DNA from 4 places in the Shinella sp. AETb1-6 genome. Region 1 is predicted to be linked to each of the others. Evidence: riboswitches for the same ligand, from Rfam matches in the RefSeq annotation. Region 1 holds a riboswitch; each other region holds the start of a gene.
What was found. A riboswitch is a leader RNA that binds a small molecule or an ion and turns the genes downstream of it on or off. The one in region 1 is predicted to bind cobalamin.

Region 2: linked by a shared signal. The riboswitch ahead of GR158_RS00765 (CbtB domain-containing protein) and the one ahead of GR158_RS16910 (DUF1636 domain-containing protein) in region 1 are both predicted to bind cobalamin.
Region 3: linked by a shared signal. The riboswitch ahead of nrdH (glutaredoxin-like protein NrdH) and the one ahead of GR158_RS16910 (DUF1636 domain-containing protein) in region 1 are both predicted to bind cobalamin.
Region 4: linked by a shared signal. The riboswitch ahead of GR158_RS14000 (aromatic ring-hydroxylating dioxygenase subunit alpha) and the one ahead of GR158_RS16910 (DUF1636 domain-containing protein) in region 1 are both predicted to bind cobalamin.

What each region holds. Positions count from the first base shown of each region.
Region 1 covers NZ_WUMM01000009.1:79,566-81,757, forward strand. Annotated here, with positions in the region: gene GR158_RS16905 (ABC transporter ATP-binding protein) at 1-669, opposite strand, end outside; gene GR158_RS16910 (DUF1636 domain-containing protein) at 669-1,025, opposite strand; cobalamin riboswitch at 1,122-1,333, opposite strand; gene zigA (zinc metallochaperone GTPase ZigA) at 1,363-2,192, opposite strand, start outside.
Region 2 covers NZ_WUMM01000001.1:162,955-165,146, reverse strand. Annotated here, with positions in the region: gene GR158_RS00770 (peptidoglycan-binding protein) at 1-264, shown strand, start outside; cobalamin riboswitch at 343-709, shown strand; gene GR158_RS00765 (CbtB domain-containing protein) at 756-932, shown strand; gene GR158_RS00760 (CbtA family protein) at 945-1,730, shown strand; gene cobU (bifunctional adenosylcobinamide kinase/adenosylcobinamide-phosphate guanylyltransferase) at 1,732-2,192, shown strand, end outside.
Region 3 covers NZ_WUMM01000004.1:245,225-247,416, reverse strand. Annotated here, with positions in the region: gene nrdE (class 1b ribonucleoside-diphosphate reductase subunit alpha) at 1-496, opposite strand, end outside; gene nrdI (class Ib ribonucleoside-diphosphate reductase assembly flavoprotein NrdI) at 493-891, opposite strand; gene nrdH (glutaredoxin-like protein NrdH) at 900-1,121, opposite strand; cobalamin riboswitch at 1,371-1,588, opposite strand; gene GR158_RS08930 (SRPBCC family protein) at 1,799-2,192, opposite strand, start outside.
Region 4 covers NZ_WUMM01000007.1:32,509-34,700, forward strand. Annotated here, with positions in the region: gene GR158_RS13995 (DUF6656 family protein) at 1-142, opposite strand, end outside; cobalamin riboswitch at 438-692, shown strand; gene GR158_RS14000 (aromatic ring-hydroxylating dioxygenase subunit alpha) at 799-2,043, shown strand; gene GR158_RS14005 (hybrid-cluster NAD(P)-dependent oxidoreductase) at 2,045-2,192, shown strand, end outside.

The DNA.
Region 1 (2,192 bases):
CGTCTCCTCCACCGGCCCGCAGGCGACGAGCGCGCCCTGCTTCAGCACGGCGATCCGCGTGGCGAAGCCGGGGACGAGGTGAAGGTCGTGCAGGACGGCGACGATGGTGAGGCCAAGGTCGGCAACCAGCGCGAGAAGGGCGCCGCGGGCGCGGGGATCGAGATGGTTCGTCGGCTCGTCGAGGAAGAGGATGCGCGGCTCTTGCGCGAGCGCCCGGGCGATCTGCGCCCTCTGTCGCTCGCCGCCCGAAAGCGAGCCCATTTCGCGCCCGGCGAGGAGCGGCAGCTCCGTTCGCTCGAGCGCGTCCCGGATGATGGCGGCTTCCTCCGCGCCCGATCGGCGCGCCGTGTGCGGTATGCGGCCGAGCGCCACGTAGTCGCGGACGGAAATGCGATGGTCAGGCTGGTCCGTCTGCCCGACAACGGCAACGCGGCGGGCGCGCTTGACCGGCGGCATTGCCGACAGCGGCTCGCCGAAGAGGTTGACCGCGCCGGAGGTCGGCCGCAATGTGCCGGCGAGCATGCGAAGCAGCGTGGTCTTTCCCGCGCCGTTCGGGCCAATGATGGCGAGACGGTCGCCCGGCTCGACGTCGAGCGACACGCCGCCGACAAGCCGGTCGCCGGAGCGGGTCTCGTAGGTCAACCGCTGACCGGAAAGGATGCTGCTCATCAGACGAGTCCCCCGATATTCGGGATGCGGGCGATCGTCTTGCCACGAAGGCCGTCCGGCCGCTGGCCCTCGTTACACCAGCCGTCTGGAAGGTCGCGATACTGGCAGCCGAAGGCGAGCAGGGCCTCGGCATCACCCTCGGGGTCAATATCTCCGAAAAGGTAGGTGGCCTTGGCGGGCCCGGCGAAGGCGACGGCGAGCTGGCGCGCGCAGCCGGCGAGGCAGGCCACGGTCTCCAGGCGGAAGCCGCCGGCCGGCGCATGCGGGCCGAGCCGCGCCAAAAGCGCTGACGCGGCCGGCTGGCCGGTCGCGTCCTTGCAGCGGCTGCAGGCGATGATGGCGTAGGTCCCGGTCATGTCATCCTTCGGCAGGCCGGGGCTGGTGAAGGATGATCGGCCGGCGCGCGCGGACGCGGCAACGGCGTCACAACGTTCCCCGGCGCACCCCGTCCGGTTGCTGTGTCAGATGACGGCAGGTCTCCTGGCTTGCGGGTCGAAGGGCTTGCCGGCCTTCCCGGTCCAGAGACCAGTGGCATGGATGACAAGACCTCACCGCTTACAGTTGCGGGGGCAGCCACGGTTTCGGCCCCGTTCGGGTCGTCCTCACCGTGTTCCCTATTAATCCCTCCGGCTTTGCCTCGGGAACCGTCCGCCCCAGATAGGGGGCGAACGGAATGCCTGTCAAGCGAAAGGGTCACGCGGCACGCCGGTCCCAGCTTGTGAAGGGGTCTGGCAAATTGCGCCAAAGCTCCGGCTGAAACGCGTCAGTGTCGATAATGCAGGCGTCCAGTTCGGCCCGGATCTTCGCCTCGTCCATCGGATCGGCGCCGATGAAGACGATCTCCTGCCGCCGGTCGCCCCAGACCGGATCGAGATAGGGTTTCATCATGGCGAGGAAGCCGGGATCGCGCGGCCACTGCTCCTTCGGCACGGAGGACCACCACAGGCCCATCTTTCCGGTGCGTACGAGAGCGCCGGCCTGGCTGATCTCGCCGACATAGTGCGGCCGCGTCGCCAGCCAGAAGAAGCCTTTTGCACGCACGACGCCCGGCCAGGGCCGGTCGATGAAGTTCTGGAAACGCACGGGATCAAACGGCCGTTTCGCACGGTAGACAAAGGATCGGATACCGTATTCCTCGGTTTCGGGCACATGGTCCTTGAAACCGTGCAGTTCCTGGAACCAGAGGGGATGCTGCTCGGCCTTCTCGAAATCGAAGCGGCCAGTGCCCAGCACATCCTTCAGGTCGACCTTCCCGAAATCGACTTCGATGAGCCTGGCATCGGGATTGAGGGAGGCGATGATCTTGCGTGCGGCGTCACGCTGCTCAGGCGTCGCCATGCCGATCTTGTTCAGCACCACCACGTCGGCAAACTCGATCTGCTCGACCAGAAGATCGACGAGGGTCCGTTCGTCTCCGTCTCCGGCCGTCTCGCCACGATCGGAAAGGAAGTCCGTCGAGCTGTAGTCCTTGAGAAGATTGGCGGCATCGACCACCGTGACCATGGTGTCGAGCTTCGCCACGT
Region 2 (2,192 bases), on a different contig from region 1:
GGCCCGCGCACCCGCGCGGCGATCGCCGCATGGCAGGGTGCGTCCGGCTACCGCGCCGATGGCTATCTTTCACGCCGGCAGTTCGCTGCCCTGCGCCAGGCCGCGCAATTCGCCGAGGCACGCCAGGCCAGCCGCGAGCGCCGCTACCAGCGCGAATACGATGTGCTCGAAGGCCCGGTCGACGGCTATTACGATGGCCCCTATTACGGCGATGACGGCTACTACCGCCGGCGCGGCGGCGTGGTGATCATCCCCGGCTATTGAGTTTGCGACGGCCGGCCGGCGTTTTCGGCACAGGCCATGCCGCTGGCTGTCGATTGACTTGTGGCGGCCGGCGGCATAATCATCCGACTATTGGATGGTTCTCTGGTCCGGAAACGGACCGGTGAGTAAATGGGAATGTGACGCGGCGGACCCAATCAGGGCGCTGCAATCACGGCCGACCCCGCGACTGTAGAGCAGCGAGGGACGCCCATCCGGAGGGAGGAATTTCGCGGGCGGGAGGGCAATGGTGTCCTTGAAGCGCGAAACGCCCACCGACCGGAAAAGCCACTGGGTGGCATCACGATAGCCGGGGCTGGACGCCTCTTTTTCTACGAATCGTCCGCCTGCGTGATGTGAAGAGACCTGGGAAGGTGAGGGTGGCCCGAAGGCGCTGATGCGCCGGACGCTGCGAGCCAGGAGACCTGCCAGCCAATGAGGGCATATCGCCCGACCTGGGGAGGGGCTTCCCCGGTGCCTGCACGGAGGTTGTCATGGCTGTTTCCAATACGTCTTCTATCACGCTTTCCGCGAGCGATCGCCTTGTCGCCGGCGTTCTCGCGCTGCTGCTCGGCGGGTTCCTCGTCTTCGGCGCCGGCCTTGCCAATTCGGCCGTGCTGCACGACACCGCGCACGATACGCGTCACTCCTACGGCTTTCCCTGCCACTAAGGAGTTTCTGACATGATCGTTCGTTATCTCCTGGCCGCCCTGGTGGCCGGGCTCTTCTCTGGCGTCCTGATGACGGCCGCCCAGGAGGCCCGCGTCGTGCCGCTCATCCTTCACGCCGAAGAATTCGAAGGCGATGAGGCGGCCCCCGCCACCGAAGGCACCACGCCGTCCACCGATGGCGCCGCCGCAACGCATGAGCATTCATCCTTGGGCGCCGTCGTCCTCGACGTCGCAGCTTACCTGTCGCCTGTCTCCGTCGCCTACGCCCACGATGCCGAAGGTCATGAAGACGGTGGCATCATGTTCGGCATGAGCCGGTTCTCCGGCACGCTGCTGGCCAACCTTGTGACGGGAGCAGGCTTCGCGCTGCTGCTTGCCGGTTTCAGCCTTGTCTCCGGCCATCCGATCACGGTCGCCAACGGGGCGCTGTGGGGTGCTGCGGGCTGGCTTGCCGTGCATATGCTGCCGGCCATCGGCCTGCCGCCGGAACTGCCGGGCTTCCCGGCCGCGGACCTGACGCAGCGTCAGATCTGGTGGGTTGCAGCGGTCGTGCTGTCGGCGGCGGGGCTCTACCTGCTGTTCCTCAAGCCGGGCATCGTGGCCAAGATCGCCGGGGTGGTGCTGATTGCCGCGCCGCAGGTCTATGGCGCGCCGCAGCCGTCGGACATTTCCAGCGCGGTTCCGGCCGTTCTCGGTGCGGAGTTCGCCGTCGCGGCCCTTGCCACGACGCTGTTCTTCTGGATCGTGCTCGGCCTTTCGCTGGGCTTTGCCAACGAAAAGATCGCCAAGGCTGCCTGATATGACGCTGACATCGCCCGGAGCCGTCCTGGTTCTGGGCGGTGCGCGTTCCGGAAAATCCGCTTTTGCCGAAAGGCTGGTCGCCGAGACCGGCCTTTCGCGTCATTATATCGCCACCGGCCGCGCCTGGGATGACGAGATGCGTGAACGCATCGCCAGGCACCGGGAAGACCGCGGCGACGGCTGGCAAACGCATGAGGAACCGCTTGCGCTCGCGGCCCGGATAACCGATGTCGCGCGTGCGGACCGTGCGGTCCTCGTGGATTGCCTGACCCTCTGGCTCACCAATCTGATGCTGGAGGAACGCGACATCGCGCAGGAATTCGCCGGCCTCCTGTCGGCCATCGCACAGGCGCCGGGCCGTCTTGTCTTCGTTTCGAACGAGGTCGGCCTGGGCATCGTGCCTGAAAACCGCATGGCGCGCGACTTTCGCGACCATGCCGGGCGGCTCCACCAGCAGGT
Region 3 (2,192 bases), on a different contig from region 1:
GGAAGGTCGGCGTCGCCGGCTGGAAGCGGCCGGAAATGATCTCGTCGACGAGGTCGCGGGCAAGCGCCTCGTTGCCGCGCGCCAGTGCAAGCGCCACCATGCAGACGCGGTCCTCGTAGCGCTCGAGGTAGCGTTTCCCGTCGAAGGTCTTCAGCGTGTAGGACGTGTAATATTTGAACGCACCGAGGAAGGTCGGGAAGCGGAACTTCTTGTCATAGGCGTGGTCGAAGAGGTCGCGCACGTAATTGAAGGAATACTGGTCCAGCACCTCCTGCTCGTAATAGCCCTCTGTCACCAGATAATCGAGCTTTTCCCGAAGATTATGGAAGAACACCGTGTTCTGGTTGACGTGCTGGAGGAAATATTGCTTGGCCGCCTGCCGGTCCTTGTCGAGCTGGATCTTGCCCTCCTCGTCGTAGAGGTTCAGCATGGCGTTGAGCGCGTGATAGTCCTGCGCGGTGATTTCCGGCACCTTTGCCGGCTTGTCTATCGTCATCGTGTCCAAAATCGTTCCAGCCCTTGTCTGACGTTGTCGACATCCTCATCCGTTCCGAGCAGTTCGAAACGATAGAGGTACGGCACGGCGCATTTCGCGGAGACGATGTTGCCTGCACGCGCGTATCCGGTGCCGAAATTGGTGTTCCCGGCCGCGATGACACCGCGGATCAGGCTTCGATTGTGCGGATCGTTCAGAAAGCGGATCACCGGCTTCGGCACCGCTCCCTTTTCCCCGCCGCCGCCATAGGTCGGCGAGACCAGCACGAAGGGCGCCTGCGCCCTCGGCGGCTCGTCCGTCGCATCGACCGGCAGGCGGACGGCCGCGACGCCGAGTTTCTCGACGAAGCGGCGGGTGTTCTCCGACCGGCTTGAAAAATAGACGAGCCCGCCCATCGGCCCGTTCAGGCGAGCGCGCTGATCATGTCCGGGCGGAAACCGGCCCAATGCCGCTCGCCCGCGATGACGACGGGAACCTGGCGATAGCCGAGACCCTGCACGAGCGCGAAGGCATCGGCATCCTCGGAGACGTCGACGACGCTGTAATCGATGCCCTGGCGATCGAGCGCGCGGGTGGTCGCGGTGCACTGGACGCAGGCGGGCTTGGAATAGACTGTTATGGACATGGTTTTCCTCGTTTTCGATCAGGCATGGGGAAGCGATCGGCCATCCGCCGATGACCGTTCGAAATATTGCAGAGACATAAGCGACCGCCCGCGGGACGACCGGTCAGGGGCGTCCGCCTAAACGCGCGGAGAGACTGTAAACAAGATCGACATGGCTTCACCCCGAGAGACAGTTTCAGCAGGGTGCACAGGGAGACGCGGGGGCGAGATCATTCGCGACCCGTCGCTCGCCATCCGGACACCCCGCCCGTGGACGTTCATGCGCGAGGCAGGTCTCCTGGCTCACGGGTCGACACGGTCATCCGTCTTCCCAAGGCATTGGCGCCTCAGTGACATCATCGGATGAACGCTCACCGCTTACAGTTGCGGGGGCAGCCCCGGACAATGCGGCCATCATGGCCGCCCCGGGTTCCCATCTTAGCCCTCGACACTTTCGAATCGAAGGAACCTCGAACACAAGATATAGTAGACGAGGTAAAAAATGCGTCAACAGCTATGATCGGTTATCCAATATTTCCTCGATCGGCGGCGCGCCTGAAATGGTGTCCGCGATCGGAAATCGTCACGCGCGACCTGCATAACCGGCGCCGCGCGCCGGCAGCGCGACGATCGCCGTGACGATGCCGGCCATCCCGCGAAGGGAGCGATGGCCCGGATATTCCGAGCCATGAGAACAATTACGGGCGGCTGATCTCGTCCAGATACCACTCGATGTAGCGCAGCTCGTTCTGCTCCATCGGCGCGATCGGCCCGGGCACGAAGTAGTGCGACTGCACGCCGCGTGCGGTGTGCTCGATGATCGCCTTGTCCTCTTCCGTCGTGACCTTCCACAGCCAGGTGAGCTTGGCGAGGTCGTAATCCCTGCCCTCCTCCGCCTTGCCGTCGACCAGCCAGATCAGCTCCATCTCGCAGCTTTCAGCCGTTTTCGGAATGAAGCGGTAGATCATGCCGTGATCGGGATAGCAGACGAGGAACGTGGTGCCGCCGAGATGGATGGAGGTGACGCCGCCATCGAAATCGGTGAAGCGGCCCATCAGCGGCGCGACCGCCTTGCCGTCTTCGCTGCCGCTC
Region 4 (2,192 bases), on a different contig from region 1:
TGAGATACCGCTTTTCCGTAGCGCTCCAGGTCGGCGTGCGATCGATCCGCCCCGTGCGCAGGAATTCGGTATGCGCGGATCGGGGCGGGTTCGCGCGCTTGAAGGCGACAGCGTCGTAGTATCGGAAACCTGTCTGCTGCACCCGTCGCACCCCATCGTCGCGCCTTTATCGACGAAAGAGTATGGAAACGTCGTTAAGCTTTCCTTTCCGACAGCGTGCCGTTTCCAGATGCACCCTTTGTGGTCGCAATATGACAACCTGACGTCATTTGGCAGTCCGCTGCCAAAACTATACGCATAGCGCCGCAAAATTAGGCTCATCGCATTGAAACCTTTGGCTTAATGAAAGCGATGCAGATGGAACCCCTGCAAAGGCGGCTGTCGTCAAAACATGATGGCATGTCGTTTTCCGGCATGCCGCCCGGACATTCTTGCGGTTAGATAAGAACACTCAAGGTGCCCGCCTCCAAGGGAGGGGTGGAGAATTGGGAAGCCGGTTTAAATCCGGCGCTGCCCCCGCAACGGTGTTGGAGCAAGGTGCAGCAGGAAGCCACTGGACGGGAGGTCCGGGAAGGCGCTGCACCAGGTCCGGAAGGCATGGTCCCAGACGAGCCGCGAGGCTTTCTGTCCGGATCATGATCGGCCAAGGACACTCCTCAGCCCGGAAACCAGCCTGGAGTAACGATCGTGACTGGCTGCGGCGGGCGGCCGGGAAGCGTGCAGACCGTGCGGCTTGCCGCCCGGATGCCGTCTCCTCAGCGCGCCTCGGCAAATTATTGGATATTCTGAGGATCCGGCATGGACATTCACAGCGACGTGCTCCGCAAGCTCAAGAACCGGCGCGAAGGCCACAGCCTCGAGCAGGCTTTCTACATCGACCCCGATTACTACAAGCTCGATCTTGAGACGATCTGGTACCGCGACTGGCTGTTCATCGGCCACGACTGCGAGATCCCCAAGTCCGGCAACTATTTCACGGTGCAGGTGGGCGATTATCCCGTCGTCGTCACCCGCGACCGGACCGGCACCGTTCGCGCCCTTCACAATTCCTGCCGCCATCGCGGCTCGCGCGTGTGCACGCAGCACAAGGGCTCTTCCGCCAAGCTCGTCTGTCCCTACCACCAGTGGACCTACGAACTCGACGGTTCGCTGCTCTTCGCGCGCCACATGGCCGAGGATTTCGACAAGACCCAGCACGGCCTGAAGCAGATCCACTGCCAGACGGTCGGCGGCTATATCTTCATCTGCCTTGCAGACGAGGCGCCCGATTTCGCGCCGTTCCGCAATCTCGTCGATCCCTATCTCGCCCGCCACCGCCTCGGCGAGACGAAGGTCGCTTTCGAGAGCACGATCATCGAGAAGGGCAACTGGAAGCTCGTGTGGGAAAACAACCGCGAGTGCTACCACTGCGCCGCCAACCATCCGGAACTCTGCCGCACCTATCCCGAAGCGCCGAGCGCGACGGGCGTACAGGGCGCCAAGGATGATCCTGTCATCGCGGAGCACTGGGCGAAGTGCGAAGCCGCCGGCCTGCCGAGCGAGTTCAAGATCTCGCCGTCTGGCCAGTTCCGTGCCGCCCGCATGCCGCTCATCCAGGATGCCGAGAGCTACACCATGTCCGGCGCGCGCGCCGTGCAGCGGCCGCTGTCGAGCGACGTGCTGGAAAGCCATATCGGCACGCTGCTGCTCTTCCATTACCCGACGACCTGGAACCATGTGCTGGCCGATCACGCCATCACCTTCCGCGTCCTGCCGCTCGGCCCCGAGCTGACGCAGGTCACGACGAAGTGGCTGGTCAACAAGGATGCGGTCGAGGGCGTGGACTACCGGCTCGACGAGCTTACGCATGTCTGGACGGAAACCAACGACCAGGACCGCCGGATCGTCGAGGAAAACGCCTTCGGCATTCGCTCGCCGGCCTACCAGCCCGGCCCCTACTCGCCCGAAGACGAGGGCGGCGTGATGCAGTTCGTCGAGTGGTACACCAACTTCATGGTGGAGCGGCTCGACGGCGCCAAGAAGCCGCTGTCGCGGGTCGCCTGACATGACGGCCACGAGCGATTTCCGCCATTTCGACGAACTCCAGCCGTGGAACGATCGCCAGCATATGCTGGAGTGCATCGCTGTCACGGTGGAGACGGCTGATGTGATGACCTTTACCTTCCGTTCCGATCGCGACAACTGGTTCCGGT